2 regions of the Streptomyces sp. NPDC025833 genome follow, and region 2 is predicted to be linked to the other one. Evidence: riboswitches for the same ligand, from Rfam matches in the RefSeq annotation. Region 2 holds a riboswitch; the other holds the start of a gene.

Region 1 (7,637 bases), on a different contig from region 2:
GTCCGCCGAAGGTGTACTCACGCAGCTTGCGCCAGACGAGGTCGGCGCCCTGCTCGTACAGCGCGAAGCCGGTGCAGGGCCACTCGGCCGCGTAGCCGGCCAGCTCCTCGAAGGCCCGGTCCATCGCCGCCTCGTCGATGCCGTGCGCGACGGTGACGTGCGGGTGGTACGGGAACTGCAGCTCGCGCGCCACCGGACCGGAGGCCTCCCGGATCCGCTGCTGGAGCCAGGCGCACTCCTCGGCGCCCCGCACGACCCGGACGTAGACCACCGGCGACAGGGGCCGGAAGGTGCCCGTGCCGCTCAGCCGCATCGGGAACGGGCGGCCCGCCGCCGCGACGCAGGTGAGGTGCGCGTCGACCGCGGACAGGTCGGCCGCGGCCACCTCGGTCGGCGGCAGCAGCGTGACGTGCGTGGGAATGCCGTGAGCCGCGGGGTCGCCGAAGCCCGCGCGCCGCTCCTGGAGCAGGCTGCCGTGAGGCTCCGGGACCGCGATCGACACGCCGATCGTTACGGTCCGCACGTCGTCTCCTGTCGTCGCGTCTGTCGTCTTCTCGGCCGTCTCGTCCCGGCCGTCGGATATCGACTGTACGGCCACGGATGTCCCGGGGGCAGGCGCAGCGGAAGTGATGTGCAGCGCTCTGCCCTCACGCACCCGTGCGGTCGTACGCCTCAGTGCTTGGCCGGGAGGAAGCCCACGCGGTCGTACGCCTGCGCGAGGGTCTCGGCGGCGACGGCGCGCGCCTTCTCGGCGCCCTTGGCCAGGATCGAGTCGAGGGTCTCGGCGTCGTCCAGGTACTGCCGGGTGCGCTCCCCGAACGGCGTGACGAACTCGACCATCACCTCGGCGAGGTCCGTCTTGAGCGCGCCGTACATCTTGCCCTCGTACTCCCGCTCCAGCTCGGCGACCGGCCTGCCGGTGAGCGTGGAGTAGATGGTGAGCAGGTTGGAGACGCCCGGCTTGTTCTCGACGTCGTAGCGGATCACCGTGTCCGTGTCGGTGACCGCGCTCTTCACCTTCTTGGCCGTGGCCTTCGGGTCGTCGAGGAGGTTGATGAGGCCCTTCGGCGTGGACGCCGACTTGCTCATCTTGACCGACGGGTCCTGGAGGTCGTAGATCTTCGCCGTCTCCCGCAGGATGTACGGCTTCGGGACGGTGAAGGTCTGGCCGAACCGGCCGTTGAACCGGTCGGCGAGGTCGCGGGTCAGCTCGATGTGCTGGCGCTGGTCCTCGCCGACGGGCACCTCGTGGGCCTGGTACAGGAGGATGTCCGCGACCTGGAGCACCGGGTACGTGAACAGGCCGACGGAGGCGCGGTCGGCGCCCTGCTTGGCGGACTTGTCCTTGAACTGGGTCATGCGGCTCGCCTCGCCGAAGCCGGTGAGGCAGTTCATGACCCAGGCGAGCTGGGCGTGCTCGGGGACGTGGCTCTGCACGAAGAGGGTGCAGCGGTCCGGGTCGAGCCCCGCGGCCAGCAGCTGAGCGGCGGCGAGCCGGGTGTTGGCGCGCAGCTCCCGCGGGTCCTGCGGGATCGTGATCGCGTGCAGGTCGACGACCATGTAGAAGGCGTCGTGGGACTCCTGCAGGGCCACCCACTGGCGCACGGCGCCGAGGTAGTTGCCGAGGTGGAACGAGCCCGCGGTGGGCTGGATACCGGAGAGCACTCGGGGGCGATCAGCAGTGGCCATGGTGCCCATTCTCGCAGAGGCCGGGGGTGGGACAGGCCGGGCAGGGGGGTCGGCCCCGGGGTGCGGGGCCCGCGGGCCGCGGTGGGCCGGCCGGGCGGGCCCACCGCGTCCCTCGCGAACGCGTCAGCCGAGGTCGACCTGCGGGTAGAGCGGGAAGCCCGCCACCAGGTCCGTGGCCCGCCCGGCGATCTCCCGCGCCACCTTCTCGTCCAGGACGTGGGCCGCCTTGGACGGGGCGCCGGACTTGGTGGTGCCCGCCTCGGTGGTCGTCAGCACGCGGTCCATCAGGCCCGCGACCTCGTCCATCTCGGCCGTGCCCAGGCCGCGGGTGGTCAGCGCGGGGGTGCCGACGCGGATGCCGGAGGTGTACCAGGCGCCGTTCGGGTCGGCGGGGATGGCGTTGCGGTTGGTGACGATGCCCGAGTCGAGCAGGGCCGCCTCGGCCTGGCGGCCGGTGAGGCCGTAGGAGCCGGCGACGTCGATCAGGTTGAGGTGGTTGTCCGTGCCGCCGGTCACCAGGGTGGCGCCCCGGCGCATCAGTCCCTCGGCGAGCGCGCGGGAGTTGTCGACGACCCGCTGGGCGTAGTCCCGGAAGGCGGGCTGCCGGGCCTCGGCCAGGGCGACGGCCTTGGCGGCCATGACGTGCGGGAGCGGACCGCCGAGGACCATCGGGCAGCCGCGGTCGACCTGGTCCTTGAGGGAGTCGTCGCACAGCACCATGCCGCCGCGCGGGCCGCGCAGGGACTTGTGGGTGGTCGTGGTGACGATCTGGGCGTGCGGGACCGGGTCGAAGTCGCCGGTGAGGACCTTGCCCGCGACCAGGCCGGCGAAGTGCGCCATGTCGACCATGAGGGTGGCGCCGACCTCGTCGGCGATCTCACGCATGATCCGGAAGTTCACCAGCCGGGGGTACGCGGAGTAGCCCGCGACGATGATCAGCGGCTTGAAGTCGCGGGCCTGGGCGCGCAGGGCCTCGTAGTCGATGAGACCGGTGGCCGGGTCGGTGCCGTAGGAGCGCTGGTCGAACATCTTGCCGGAGATGTTGGGGCGGAAGCCGTGGGTGAGGTGGCCGCCCGCGTCCAGGGACATGCCGAGCATGCGCTGGTTGCCGAAGGCCCGGCGCAGCTCGGCCCAGTCCTCCTCGGTGAGGTCGTTGACCTGGCGGACGCCGGCCTTCTCCAGGAAGGGCGCCTCGACGCGGTCGGCGAGGACCGCCCAGAAGGCGACGAGGTTGGCGTCGATGCCGGAGTGCGGCTGGACGTAGGCGTGGCGGGCGCCGAACAGCTCGCGGGCGTGCTCGGCGGCGAGGGCCTCGACGGTGTCGACGTTGCGGCAGCCGGCGTAGAAGCGGCGGCCGACGGTGCCTTCGGCGTACTTGTCGCTGAACCAGTTGCCCATCGTGAGCAGGGTGGCCGGCGAGGCGTAGTTCTCGGAGGCGATCAGCTTGAGCATCTCGCGCTGGTCGGCGACCTCCTGGCCGATGGCGTCGGCGACGCGCGGCTCGACGGCGCGGATCACGTCGAGGGCGGCGCGGAAGGCGGTGGACTCGGTGGAGAGGTGCTGCTCTGGCATGGGGACCTCCGGACGTGGCGTTCGGCGTGTTCGGTTCGGCCCAGGCGCACGGCACTCGTTCGTGCTCGGGCCGCTCCCCGATGGTCGGTCCCATCCCAGCGCGCCAGTCACGGCCCGCTGGTCAGCCTACCCGGGGTGCCGGAACGCCGAGATCCCTCGTCCACCATGCGAGCGGCGGCGGGAAGGGGGCACCGCGCGCCCCGGCGGCGGCCGTGTCCGCCGCCGGGGACCGGGCGCCGGGGCCCGGTCAGCGCGGCGGGATGTCGAGGCCGTGCTCGCCGGCGGGCCGGGGGCCGAAGATGCGCCGGTCGGCCTCGCGGATGGGCACGTCGTTGATGCTGGCCTCGCGGCGCCGCATCAGGCCCCGCGCGTCGAACTCCCACAGTTCGTTGCCGTAGGAGCGCCACCACCGGCCGTCGGCGTCGTGGCACTCGTACTGGAAGCGGACGGCGATGCGGTCGCCGTGGAAGTCCCAGAGGCTCTTGCGCAGCGCGTACTCCTGCTCGCGCCGCCACTTCTCGGTCAGGAACGCGATGATCTCGTCCCGTCCGGTGAGGAACCGGTCGCGGTTGCGCCAGACGGAGTCGGGTGTGTAGGCGAGCGCCACCCGGTGCGGGTCCCGGGTGTTCCAGGCGTCCTCGGCCGCCTGCACCTTGCGGCGGGCGGTCTCCTCGGTGAACGGCGGGTGGGGCGGGCGTCCTTCGGGCACGGCGGCCTCCTGCGGGTCGTCCTGCGGCGGTCCGGCCGGCGGGGCGGCCCGGGTGCCGGCGGGGGTGCCGCGGCCCGCGCGTGCTCAGCCGAACAGGGTGGAGCCTAACGGGCGCCGCCGGTCGAAGCCGGGCAGGATCAGGAAGGTCGCGCCGGCGGTCGTGGTGGTGAAGCGCAGCAGCGCGTCGGAGGCGTCCATGCGGGCGAGGGTCGCGGTGAAGGTCCGCAGGTCGTTCTGGAAGCTGATGAAGAGCAGGCCGGGGGCGGGTTCGTCGGTGCTGTAGGAGCGGCGCAGCATGAGGCCGGCGCCGACCACGGCGGGGTTCGCCCGGCGCGCGTGGGCGTCCGCGGGGACGAGGTAGCGCCCGTCCGGTGTCTTGGCGCCGAGGTCCGGGCCCGAGGCGGCGCCGCCGCCGGAGAGCGGGACGCCACTGGCCCGGCGCCGCCCGAAGACCGCCTCCTGCTCGGCCAGGGACAGCGCGGCGAACCGCGACACGTCGAGCTCCATGCGCCGCAGGACGGCGATGGTGCCGCCGGCGACCGCGGGGGGCCCGGCCAGCCACAGGTCGCGCCGCTGCTCGGCGGCCGTGTGCGGTCCCACGATGCCGTCGATGAAGCCGAGCGGGTTCCGCGGCGCGGTGAGGCCGCCGCCGAGGGACACGTGCGGGCCGCGCCGCGCGGACTGCCGCCAGCGTTCGCGGACGCGGTCACCGGCCCGGTCCAGGAGCGCGGCGGCGGCGACCGGCAGGAGCAGCGCGTCGTCGGCGCAGATCTGGAGCAGCAGGTCGCCGCCGCGCTCCGGCGGGGCGATCCGTTCGCGGGAGAAGCGCGGCAGGTCGCTCGCGCCGGGCAGGGCGGCGCCGGCCGCGCGCACCAGCCGGGGGCCGACGCCGACGGTCACGGTGAGGTTCCCGGGCGCCAGGCCCAGCAGCCGGGGGTCGGTCCCCGCGGCGAGGGCGCGGACGGCCTCGCCGAGGTCGGCCAGGAGCGGTCCGGCGGCGACGCCGGCGCCGAGGTCGGCCACGACGGCCAGCAGGTTGCGCTGGGCCGGCTGGGGGACGGTGATGCCCGCCTGGTGCCGGCCCGTCACCGGGACCGGCGCCGGGGCGGCCGCCGCGGGCGGGGCGGGGCGGCCCGGCCGGCCGGCGTCCGGTGTGCACCCGGCGATCAGGCCGGCGGCCGCCAGCGTGCCGGTGGCATCGAGGAACGCGCGGCGCGACGGGGGGCGGTCGGCTCGGGGCATGGTGTGCAGGGTGCCACACCCGGCTCTCCCGCGCCGGTCAACCCGGTTTATGGCAAACGGAATTGGGCGCCGTGCCAGACTGGGATCATGCCTCGATTAGCTCTGCGCGTGATGGCGACGGTGGTGGTGACGCTGACCCTGGTGGCCGGTTGCGGCGGTGGCGACGGCGGATCGGGGGAAGGCCGGCGGCCGAGCGGCGAGCGGGTGACGATCCGGGTGCCCGGCGACGCGCCGACGATCTCGGCCGCGGTGTCCCTGGCCCGCCCCGGCGACCTGGTGCTGGTCTCCCCCGGCGTCTACCACGAGTCGGTGAAGATCAGGACGGCCCGCGTCACGCTGCGCGGCCTGTCCCGGGACAAGGTCGTCATCGACGGGCGGCTGCGGCAGCCGAACGGGATCGTCGTCGCGGCGCCCGGGGTGGCCGTGGAGAACCTGACCGTGCGCAACAACACGCAGAACGGGGTGCTGGTCACGGGTTCGGCGGCGGCCGTCGCCGGGCTGCCGGGGACGAGCGGCGGCTACGACACCGGCGACGAGCCGGTGACCTTCCTGAAGTCGTTCCTGGTCTCGTACGTGACCGCGACCCGCAACGGGTTGTACGGCATCTACGCGTTCTCCGCGCAGAACGGTGTCATCGAGCACTCGTACGCCTCGGGCGGGGCCGACTCGGGGATCTACGTCGGCCAGTGCAAGCCGTGTCACATCGTGGTGCGGGACAACGTCGCCGAACTCAACGCGGTCGGTTACGAGGGCACCAACGCGAGCGGGGACATGTACGTGGTCGGCAACCGCCTCACCGGCAACCGGGTCGGCCTGACCACCAACTCCGACCACCAGGAGAAGCTGCTCCCGCAGCGGGGGACCGTCATCGCGGGCAACCTGATCGCCGCCAACCAGCAGACGGCCACCCCGGAGCAGGCCGACGGCGGGTGGGGCACCGGCATCGGCGTCGACGGCGGCAGCGACAACCGGTTCGTCCGCAACCGCGTCACCGGCAACAGCAACGCCGGGCTGGTGATCACCGCGACCGCCGACATCCCCCCGCTCGACAACCAGATCGTGGACAACACCTTCACCGGCAACGGCGTCGACGTCGGCTGGACGTTCCCCACCGCCACCCGGGGCCGGGGCAACTGCCTGCGCGGCAACGTGCTGCGCAGCACCGTGCCCGCCCGGCTCGCGGCCACCGCGACCTGCCCGCCGTCGGCCGGATCGCCGTCGCCGGCCGGCCGGTGGACGGCGCCGACGGCACCCGGTGGCATCGCGTTCACCGAGGTCGCGGAGCCCGGGCCGCAGCCGCAGTTCCCCGGTGCCGGCACGACGGGCGCCACCGTCGTCCCGGCCGTTCCGGTCATGCCGGACACCGCGGCCGTGAAGCTGCCGCCGGTGACCCTGCTGGCCGCGCACGCGCGGGTGCGCACGCCCTGACGCCCCGGCCGGCGCTCACCGCGCCGGGGTGACTCCGGGGGCCGCTCTGACCGGAACGTACGGCTGGGTGTCGAAGTCGATGACCACCGGCTCCGGCGCGGACCGCACGTCGAGGCGGACCCGGTGCATCCTGGCGTCCGCGTCGATCCAGTAGCGCACGCTGCCCGCCGTCCCGGGGCGGTCGCGGGAGGACGGCCCGGTCATGACGTCCACCCGGTGCCCGGCCACCCGGTCCCGGCCGAGCCAGGTGGCGCCGTTCTGCGGCAGCAGCTGGGCGTTGTCCGGCCGGTCGGCGCCGAGGCCGAGGGCGATGGCCAGGGAGCTGTCCAGCGAGCTGCCGGAGGACCGCAGCGGGCGGCTGAACCAGCCCGAGCGGGGCGGTGCCGCCGGTGCGCGCGCCGGGGCGCCCGCCATCGGGTGGACGGACACCGAGCGGGCCGTCCACTGGATCAGCCCGTCGCTGGAGGTGTCCCGCCCGGTGCCGCGCACCACGCCGTACCCGAGCCCGCCGCGGTAGTCGACGGACGCGGTGACGGTCAGCCCGCCCGCGGTGCCCGGCACGGTGATGGTGACGGCGCGGCCCCGCGCCTCGTAGTTGCGGAACCGGGTGAGCGCCAGCCGGTCCGCCTCGTCGGAGGTCAGGGCGCGCGGTCCGGCGGGCCCGGAGCCGGTGCCGACGGCCAGGAGCACCGCCACCGCGACGGCCGCGGCGGCGAGGACCGCCAGCACCCGGCGCGGCCGGAGCCACCGGCGCCGGCCGGCCGGGCCTTCGGGCAGGGGCCGCCGGGTTCCTCCGCCGCGCACACGGCTCGACGCTGCCACCGTCCTGCTCACCCTCTCCGCTCCCTCTCCGTCACCGCACCGCCCGGCCGGGACGCGCGCTGCCCGGCCGCGCCGTGCGGGCCGCGGTCGGGCAGCTCACCGCCGTCCGGTCGGTTCCTTCGTTCCGCTCGTCCGGTCAGGCCGTCCGGTGCTGCCGGGCGCGGCGCCTGCGGCT
Region 2 (7,637 bases):
GTCCGGCCGGCTGCCGTCGAGGTCGGTGTAGCCGTACTCCCGCGCGAGGCCGCCGCTGGACAGCGACCGCCCGTTGAAGCGGGAGACGTCGGGGTCGGCGGCCAGGGCGGCGACGGCACGGCCGGTGTAGCGCGGGGTCTCGGAGATCGCGAAGTGCGGTTCCCGGTCCAGCGCGTCCCGCCAGCCGTCCTCGGTCACACCGAACGCCTCCAGCATGATCTCCGACCGCATCCAGCCGGGGGTCAGGGCCACGGCCGTCGCACCGCGCGGGCCGACCTCGTGGGCGAGGGCGAAGGCCATGCGCAGCACGGACGACTTGGCGAGGTCGTAGAAGAAGTTCACGCGGTAGGTGTCGCGGTTGTAGTCGGCCGTGCCGTCGGTGACCTCGACGACGAGGCCGCCGGGCCGGTCGAGCAGGAGCGGCAGCGCGCAGTGGCTGGTCACGGCGTGCGTCTCCACCGCGAGGCGGAGCAGCCTGAGCCCGTTGTCGAGGTCGTGCTCCCACACGGGTGCGTGCCACTCGAACAGCTTCTCGCCGCCCCAGATGTCGTTGACGAGGACGTCGAGGCGGCCCTGTTCGGCCGCGATGCGGGCGACGAGGGCGCGGACGGCGGACGGGTCCAGGTGGTCGACCGCCACCGCGACGCCCCGGCCGCCGGCCGCGGTGACGAGGTCGGCGGTGTCCTCGATGGTCTCGGGGCGGTCGTACTCGGAGCGGCGGGCGCGGGTGCTGCGCCCGGTGACGTAGACGGTGGCGCCGGCCGCGCCGAGTTCGACGGCGATGCCCCGCCCGGCGCCCCGGGTCGCCCCGGCGACCAGCGCCACCTTGCCTTCCAGCGGTCCTGACATGTCCTGCCTCCCGTGTGCGGCGACTGCTGAGGTCCCCACTGTCGCCGGGAAGCCGGACATCTCCTGTCGTCTTTTCCGGCGGCGCGTGCGTGATCCGCCGCACGCGCCGCCGGTGGCCCGGCCGGGTCAGTGTCCGCGCCTGATCCACTCCTCCAGGTGGGGGGCCTCCGCGCCGATGGTCGTGGAGTCGCCGTGGCCGGTGAGGACCTTGGTCTCCGGCGGGAGGGTGAGGAGGCGGTCCCGGATGGATTCGACGATCGTCGGGAAGTGGGAGTACGAGCGTCCGGTGGCGCCCGGGCCGCCCTGGAAGAGGGTGTCGCCGGTGAAGACGGTGCCGAGACCCGGGTCGTACAGGCAGACGGCGCCCGGGGCGTGCCCGGGGGTGTGCAGGACGGTGAGGTCGGCGCCGGCCGCCTCGATGACCTGGCCGTCCTGGAGGTGCCGGTCGGGCTCGCGGTCGGGGTGGGTCTGCCGCCACAACGGCAGGTCGTCCGGGTGCAGCCAGATGGGGGCGCCGGTGAGTTCGGCCAGTGCCGGGGCGGCGTTGACGTGGTCGTTGTGGGCGTGCGTGCACACGATGGCGGTCAGGCGCCGGTCTTCCAGGGCGTCGGCGATGGCCTGGGCGTCGTGGGCGGCGTCGATGACGATCACCTCGCGCTCGTCGCCGACGATCCAGACGTTGTTGTCCACGTCCCAGGTGCCGCCGTCGAGGGTGAACTGCCCGGAGGTGACGAGGCGTTCGATGCGTACGGTCATCAGAGCACCACCACCGAGCGCAGCACGTCGCCCTGGTGCATCCGCTCGAACGCCTTCTCCACCTCGTCCAGCCGGACGGTCTCGGTGACGAACGCGTCCAGCGGCAGGCGGCCCTGGAGGTGCAGGTCGATCAGCATGGGGAAGTCGCGGCTGGGCAGGCAGTCGCCGTACCAGCTCGACTTCAGGGCGCCGCCGCGTCCGAACACGTCCAGCAGGGGCAGTTCGAGCTGCATCTCGGGGGTGGGGACACCGACGAGGACGACCGTGCCGGCGAGGTCGCGGGCGTAGAAGGCCTGGCGGTAGGTCTCGGGGCGGCCGACGGCCTCGATGACGACGTCGGCGCCGAACCCGCCGGTCAGTTCGCGGATCGCCTCGACGGGGTCGGTGTCCTTGGAGTTGACGGTGTGGGTGGCGCCCAGGGTGCGGGCCTTCGCCAGCTTGCGGTCGTCGATGTCCACCGCGATGACCTTCGCCGCGCCGGCCAGGTTCGATCCGGCGATGGCCGCGTCGCCGACGCCGCCGCAGCCGATGACGGCGACCGAGTCGCCGCGGCCGACGTTCCCGGTGTTGATCGCGGCGCCGATGCCGGCCATCACGCCGCAGCCGAGGAGGCCCGCGACGGCCGGGGAGACGGCCGGGTCGACCTTGGTGCACTGGCCGGCCGCCACCAGCGTCTTCTCGGCGAACGCGCCGATGCCGAGGGCCGGGGACAGCTCCTGCCCGGTGGCGGCGAGCGTCATCTTCTGCCGGGCGTTGTGGGTGTTGAAGCAGTACCAGGGCCGGCCGCGCAGACAGGCCCGGCACTGCCCGCACACCGCACGCCAGTTGAGGACGACGAAGTCACCGGGCGCGACGTCGGTGACGCCCTCGCCGACGGACTCCACGACGCCCGCCGCCTCGTGGCCGAGCAGGAAGGGGAAGTCGTCCGAGATGCCGCCCTGCTTGTAGTGCAGGTCGGTGTGGCAGACGCCGCAGGCCTGGATCCGCACGACGGCCTCGCCGGGCCCGGGGTCCGGTACCACGATCGTCTCGACCCGTACCGCCTCGTCCTTGCCCGGTGCGATCACGCCGCGTACTTCCTGCGCCATGCTCTGGTCCCTTCCTCGATTGCCTTCGCCGCCGACCCTACGCGCGCCCGATGGGTAGCGGGACGGACCACGGCGGTGATCGGGGATCTTAACTCCGCCGCCGGCGCGCACCGGCCAGGTACCCCGTCACGGGCGGCGCGACCGCGGGCCCGCCGCACCGCCTCCGAGCAGCACGGAGGGCCGCCCCGGCGGGGGCGGCCCTCGCGTGCGGCGGCGGGTCAGGCCTGGACGGCGGGCAGCAGGCCCAGCACGGGTGCCACCGGAGCGGCCACCTGCCACAGCTCGTTGAGCCGGTTCAGCTCGTTGACCTGGTTCAGCGCGCTCGCCTGCTCGGAGACCCGCGGGACCTGGGCCCGGTACTGCGCGGGGACGTCACTGACGGTGAGCGAGTCGAGCACGGCCATGGGGCTGATCGGCCCGGTGGCCGGTGCGCTCGCGGCGGCCGCGTTCGCCATCGGCGCGGCCAGGCCGGTGACCCCGGCGGCGAGACCGAGGACGGCGACGATACGTCGTGTTGAGATCATGTCCTCAGCAACGGCGGCGGGCCCCCGCCGGACACGGGCGGCGGGCCGCGCTCACCCGTGGGGCGGAGCGCGGCGGCTGCGCTTGCCGACGCCGCCGGGGCGGAGGAGTCTCGGAGGCGGGGCCCGTGCGGCCCGCTCCCGTTCGGGCCGCGGGCGCCTGGAGGAGGTCACCATGGGTACCGCGACGGGATCCGTTTTCGACGCCGAGACACTGCGCCGGGGCATCGAGGGGAACACCGGCAACACCCTTCTGTCGCTCTACGCGGACGACGCGGAGATCCGCATCGTCGACCGCGACAACTCGCCCAGCCACCCCACGGTCCTGCACGGCCGGGGACAGATCGCCGAGTTGCTCGACGATCTCTACAGCCGGGACATGACACACAAGCTGGACCGGTGCGTGGTGCAGGGCGACCACGCGGCCTACAGCGAGTCCTGCGAGTACGAGGACGGCACCCGGGTGCTGGCCGAGTCGATGGTCACCCTGCGGGACGGCAAGATCACCGACCAGATCGTCGTCCAGGCCTGGGACGAGTAGCCCCGGCCGCGGAAGGAGATCGGCACGGGTCCAGGTCGCCGTGGCCCGGCTGACCTGGGCCTTCCCGGCACGGGCCGCGCTCGTGCGGGCACAGCCGGCGGCGACCGGCGCCGGTGCCGGGGCGTCCGCGGGCCGTACGGTCCCTCGGCTACGCTGTGCCCGGGCCGTGACTGGCGCTGAGGTGGAGTACCACCGGGGAGCGGCCCGTGCCGGCTGCCGCGCGCCTGGGCGAGGAGATCCGATCCCGTTCAGGAGTGTGCAGCATGACCCAGGCCCGTTCGATGGACGGCACCGCGCCCGCCCGCCGCATCGTCGAGGACGCCGCCCGGCGGGCCGCCGACCTCACCGCACGGACCGGCACGGCCCCGTGCCTGGCGACCGTCCTGGTCGGCGAGGACCCGGCGTCCGTGACGTACGTGCGGATGAAGCGGAACCGCTGCCGCGCGGCCGGCGTCGAATCCCGGCACGTCGCGCTGCCCGCCGGCACGACGACCGGCGAACTCGTCGGCACGCTGCGGGAGTTGTCTGCCGATCCGGGCGTGCACGGCATCCTGTTGCAGCACCCGGTGGGCGACCACGTCGACGAGCGGGCCGCGTTCGAGGCGATCGCGCCGGAGAAGGACGTGGACGGTGTCACCTTCGCCTCGTTCGCCTCGATGAGCTTCGGTCTGCCGGGCTTCGTCTCGTGCACGCCGGGCGGGATCATGCGGCTGCTGGACGAGTACGGCGTCGACCCGGCCGGGAAGCGGGCCGTGGTGGTGGGCCGCAGCGCGATCCTCGGCAAGCCGGCGGGGATGCTGCTGCTGGCCCGGGACGCGACCGTGACGTACTGCCACTCGCGCACCCGGGACCTGTCGGCGGCCGTCCGCGAGGCCGACATCGTGGTCGCGGCGGTCGGCCGCCCCCGGCTGATCCGCGGGCGGGACCTCAAGCCGGGCGCGGTCGTGATCGACGCGGGCTACAACCCGGGGAACGTCGGCGACGTCGACTTCGACTCCGCCGTGGAGCGGGCCTCCCTGATCACGCCGGTGCCGGGCGGGGTCGGCCCGATGACGATCGCCACGCTGCTGGAGCAGACCGTCCGGGCCGCCGCCCGGCAGCTCGGGGTGTAGCGGCTCAGCGCATCGAGGCCTCGTACCGCATCACGTCCCCGGCCCGCGGGCCGTACCGGGGGCCGGGCCTGGTGGCGGTCGTCTCCAGGCCCGGCACGGCTCCCGTGGCCGGGTCCGTGATCGGCAGGCGCCGGGTGCCGAGGGGGTCGCCGGGCGCGTACGCCCGGCCGGTGCGCCCGAGCCGGTCCGCCACCCGGTCGGCGGGGCGCAGTCCCGGGGTGTCGGCCAGGAGCCGGGCGAGGGCCGCGGTCTCACCGGTTCCGGGGGGCCAGGCGTCGAGCAGGATGCCGACGGCGTCCGGGAGTTCGCCCGTGTCCCTCCCGGTGTCCCGGTCGGCGGCCTCGCGCGGATGGGCGCGCAGCCGGGCCACGTCGCGCGGCGGCGCCGCGGGCGGCGCGTCGCTCCAGCTCGGCGGACAGGTCCGCCGAGTGATCACACCGCCGTCCGCGACCGGGCTCCCGCGTACCACCCGGACCGGCCCGGACCCGGGTGATGCGCGGCCGGCCGGTCCCGCCGTGTGCGGCGGGCTCAGGCCGTCGTGAGGACCATCCGGAAGCGGGCGCCGCCGGACAGCATCTTCCGGTACGCCGCGTCGGCGTCGGCCAGCGGCACGGTCTCGGTCATCGGGCGGATGCCGTGCAGCGCGCTGAAGGCCATGGTCTCCTCCACGTCCCGCGCGGTGCCGGAGGGATGGCCGCGCACGACGCGTCCGCTCATCAGAAGCTGGTTCGGGTTGATCCCGAGCGGTGTGGTGTCGGCTCCGATGACCACCAGCTCGCCCCGGGGCGCGAGGCCCTCGACGGTGGCGGTGATGGCCTCGGAGCTGCCGGCGGTGGCCAGTACGACGGCGGCGCCGCCGAGGGACCGCAGGGCCTCGGCCACCGGGGTGCCGGAGGTGCTGTCGACGTAGTGGTGCGCGCCGAGCTGCTGGGCGAACCCGGCCTTCTCGGCACCCCGGGCGATCGCCACGGTCTCGAAGCCCATCGCCACCGCGTACTGCACGCCGAGGTGGCCGAGACCGCCGATGCCCAGCACCGCGACCAGGTCGCCCGGCTTCCCCGAGCTGCGCCGCAGCCCGTTGAACGTGGTCACGCCCGCGCAGGCCAGGGGGCCCGCGTCGGTCGCGCCCAGCGCGTCCGGGATCCGTGCCAGGGCGTCGACGGGCACGATCACCCGGTCGGCGAAGCCCCCGTCGTAGGTCCAGCCGGGTACCTGGAGGCTGGTGCAGACGACGAAGTCGCCCCAGCGGCAGGGCGTGCAGTGGCCGCAGCTCCCGCCGAACCAGCCGACCGCCACCCGGTCGCCGGTGCGGTACCCCCACTCCTGCGCGCCCTCGCCCAGCTCCTCGACGCGGCCCGCGATCTCGTGCCCGGCGACGACGGGGAAGTCGACGCCCGGGAGCGCGCCGTCCACGAAGAGGGTGTCGCTGTGGCAGATGCCGCACGCCTCGACGGCGATCCGCACCTGCCGGGGCCCCGGCCGGGGCACCTCCCGCTCGGCCAGTTCGAGGGCACCGCCCGCGGTCGTCACCTGCGCAACTCGGTACGTGCTCATCTGTCTCTCCGGTGGACGGGTACGACGGTCCTCGCCACCAGCAGACCAGCTCGGGCCCGATCCCGCGCGCCGGACCGGCCGGGCCCGGGCCGCCCCGGGGCGGCCGTCAGGGAGCGGCGGACCGCCAGCCCTCCGGGCGGAGCATGCCCAGCAGCAGCCGGACCAGCTCGTCCACCGTCTCGTCCAGCGTCGCGTCCACCCATCCCGCGGTCCAGTCGTGCAGCAGTCCGTTGACGCCGCCGATGAAGGCCGTGGCCGCGAGGCGGTAGTCGCGCGGCGCCGCCTCCCCGCGGGCCACGGCCGCGTCCGCCTCGGCCCGGATGAGGTCGACCCAGCGGGCCCGGCGGGCGAGGCGCTGCTCCTCCATGCGGGGGCTGACGCCGACGATCTCCACGAACGTGACGCGGATGCGGCGCGGGTCGCAGGTGACGCCGTGGGCGTAGGCCCGGAAGAGGACGGTGGCGCGGTCGGCCAGCGGCAGGCCGTCCGCGTCGGCGAGCGCGGCCACGACGGCCTGCTCGGCCCAGTCGTTGACCTGCAGGTGGAGCGCGGCGAGCACGTCCTCCAGGGTGCGGAACTCCTCGTAGAACTGGCGGGTCGACAGGCCGGCCGCCTGGCTGAGGGCGGCGACCGTGGTGCCGCGGTAGCCGGGGCGGTCCCCGAACAGCCGCAGCGCCGCGCCGAGGAAGCGGCGGCGCCGCTCGGCCTGCCGTTCCGCGGCGGACCGGCCGCCGTAGCGGCCCGTCGGCGCCCTGAGCCTGCCCTCCACGCGTCTCCCTCCGTCGCCGCACCGTCCACCCATTCTTGTCGTGCACACGTCTTGTCGAGAAGGCCGACCCTTCCTTACTTTGCAGTAAGTCCACTCTGAAAGCGCCCGTGTTCAGATTCCCCCGAGGAAAGAGAGCCGTCATGGCCGCCTCCAGAACCAGGCACCTGTGCTTCCTCACCGCCGCGCTCACGCTGGCCGCCGCCGTCCCCGCGGCCACCGCCTCCGCCGAGCCCGCCGCACCCGGCGGCCTGCGCGAGGTGCTGTTCGTCGGCAACAACTGGGACGGCACCGCCGACGTCATCGGATCGACCGGCGACTTCGCCAAGGTGGGCCGGATCGGCGTCGTCCCGGACAAGGACGCGCGGATGGCCGAGATCAACGCGGATCCGATCAAGTGGATCTACTTCCAGGCGATCCGGGGCAGCGTCGGCGAGGGCCACGACCAGT

What was found. A riboswitch is a leader RNA that binds a small molecule or an ion and turns the genes downstream of it on or off. The one in region 2 is predicted to bind ZMP and ZTP.
Region 1: it holds a riboswitch for ZMP and ZTP, as region 2 does, so the genes downstream of both, ACZ4K2_RS14915 (glycine hydroxymethyltransferase) here and ACZ4K2_RS00820 (bifunctional 5,10-methylenetetrahydrofolate dehydrogenase/5,10-methenyltetrahydrofolate cyclohydrolase) in region 2, are expected to answer to the same signal.

Annotation. Positions count from the first base shown of each region.
Region 1 covers NZ_JBVHNF010000007.1:320,064-327,700, reverse strand. Annotated here, with positions in the region: gene ACZ4K2_RS14925 (2'-5' RNA ligase family protein) at 1-523, opposite strand, end outside; gene trpS (tryptophan--tRNA ligase) at 673-1,689, opposite strand; gene ACZ4K2_RS14915 (glycine hydroxymethyltransferase) at 1,813-3,261, opposite strand; ZMP/ZTP riboswitch at 3,293-3,382, opposite strand; gene ACZ4K2_RS14910 (nuclear transport factor 2 family protein) at 3,509-3,970, opposite strand; gene ACZ4K2_RS14905 (Dyp-type peroxidase) at 4,055-5,212, opposite strand; gene ACZ4K2_RS14900 (right-handed parallel beta-helix repeat-containing protein) at 5,300-6,640, shown strand; gene ACZ4K2_RS14895 (hypothetical protein) at 6,656-7,336, opposite strand; gene ACZ4K2_RS14890 (SdrD B-like domain-containing protein) at 7,599-7,637, opposite strand, start outside.
Region 2 covers NZ_JBVHNF010000001.1:174,014-181,650, forward strand. Annotated here, with positions in the region: gene ACZ4K2_RS00795 (SDR family oxidoreductase) at 1-849, opposite strand, end outside; gene ACZ4K2_RS00800 (MBL fold metallo-hydrolase) at 976-1,605, opposite strand; gene ACZ4K2_RS00805 (S-(hydroxymethyl)mycothiol dehydrogenase) at 1,605-2,693, opposite strand; gene ACZ4K2_RS00810 (hypothetical protein) at 2,912-3,217, opposite strand; gene ACZ4K2_RS00815 (nuclear transport factor 2 family protein) at 3,390-3,755, shown strand; ZMP/ZTP riboswitch at 3,912-3,992, shown strand; gene ACZ4K2_RS00820 (bifunctional 5,10-methylenetetrahydrofolate dehydrogenase/5,10-methenyltetrahydrofolate cyclohydrolase) at 4,019-4,867, shown strand; gene ACZ4K2_RS00825 (hypothetical protein) at 4,872-5,303, opposite strand; gene ACZ4K2_RS00830 (alcohol dehydrogenase catalytic domain-containing protein) at 5,396-6,421, opposite strand; gene ACZ4K2_RS00835 (TetR/AcrR family transcriptional regulator) at 6,528-7,190, opposite strand; gene ACZ4K2_RS00840 (YncE family protein) at 7,331-7,637, shown strand, end outside.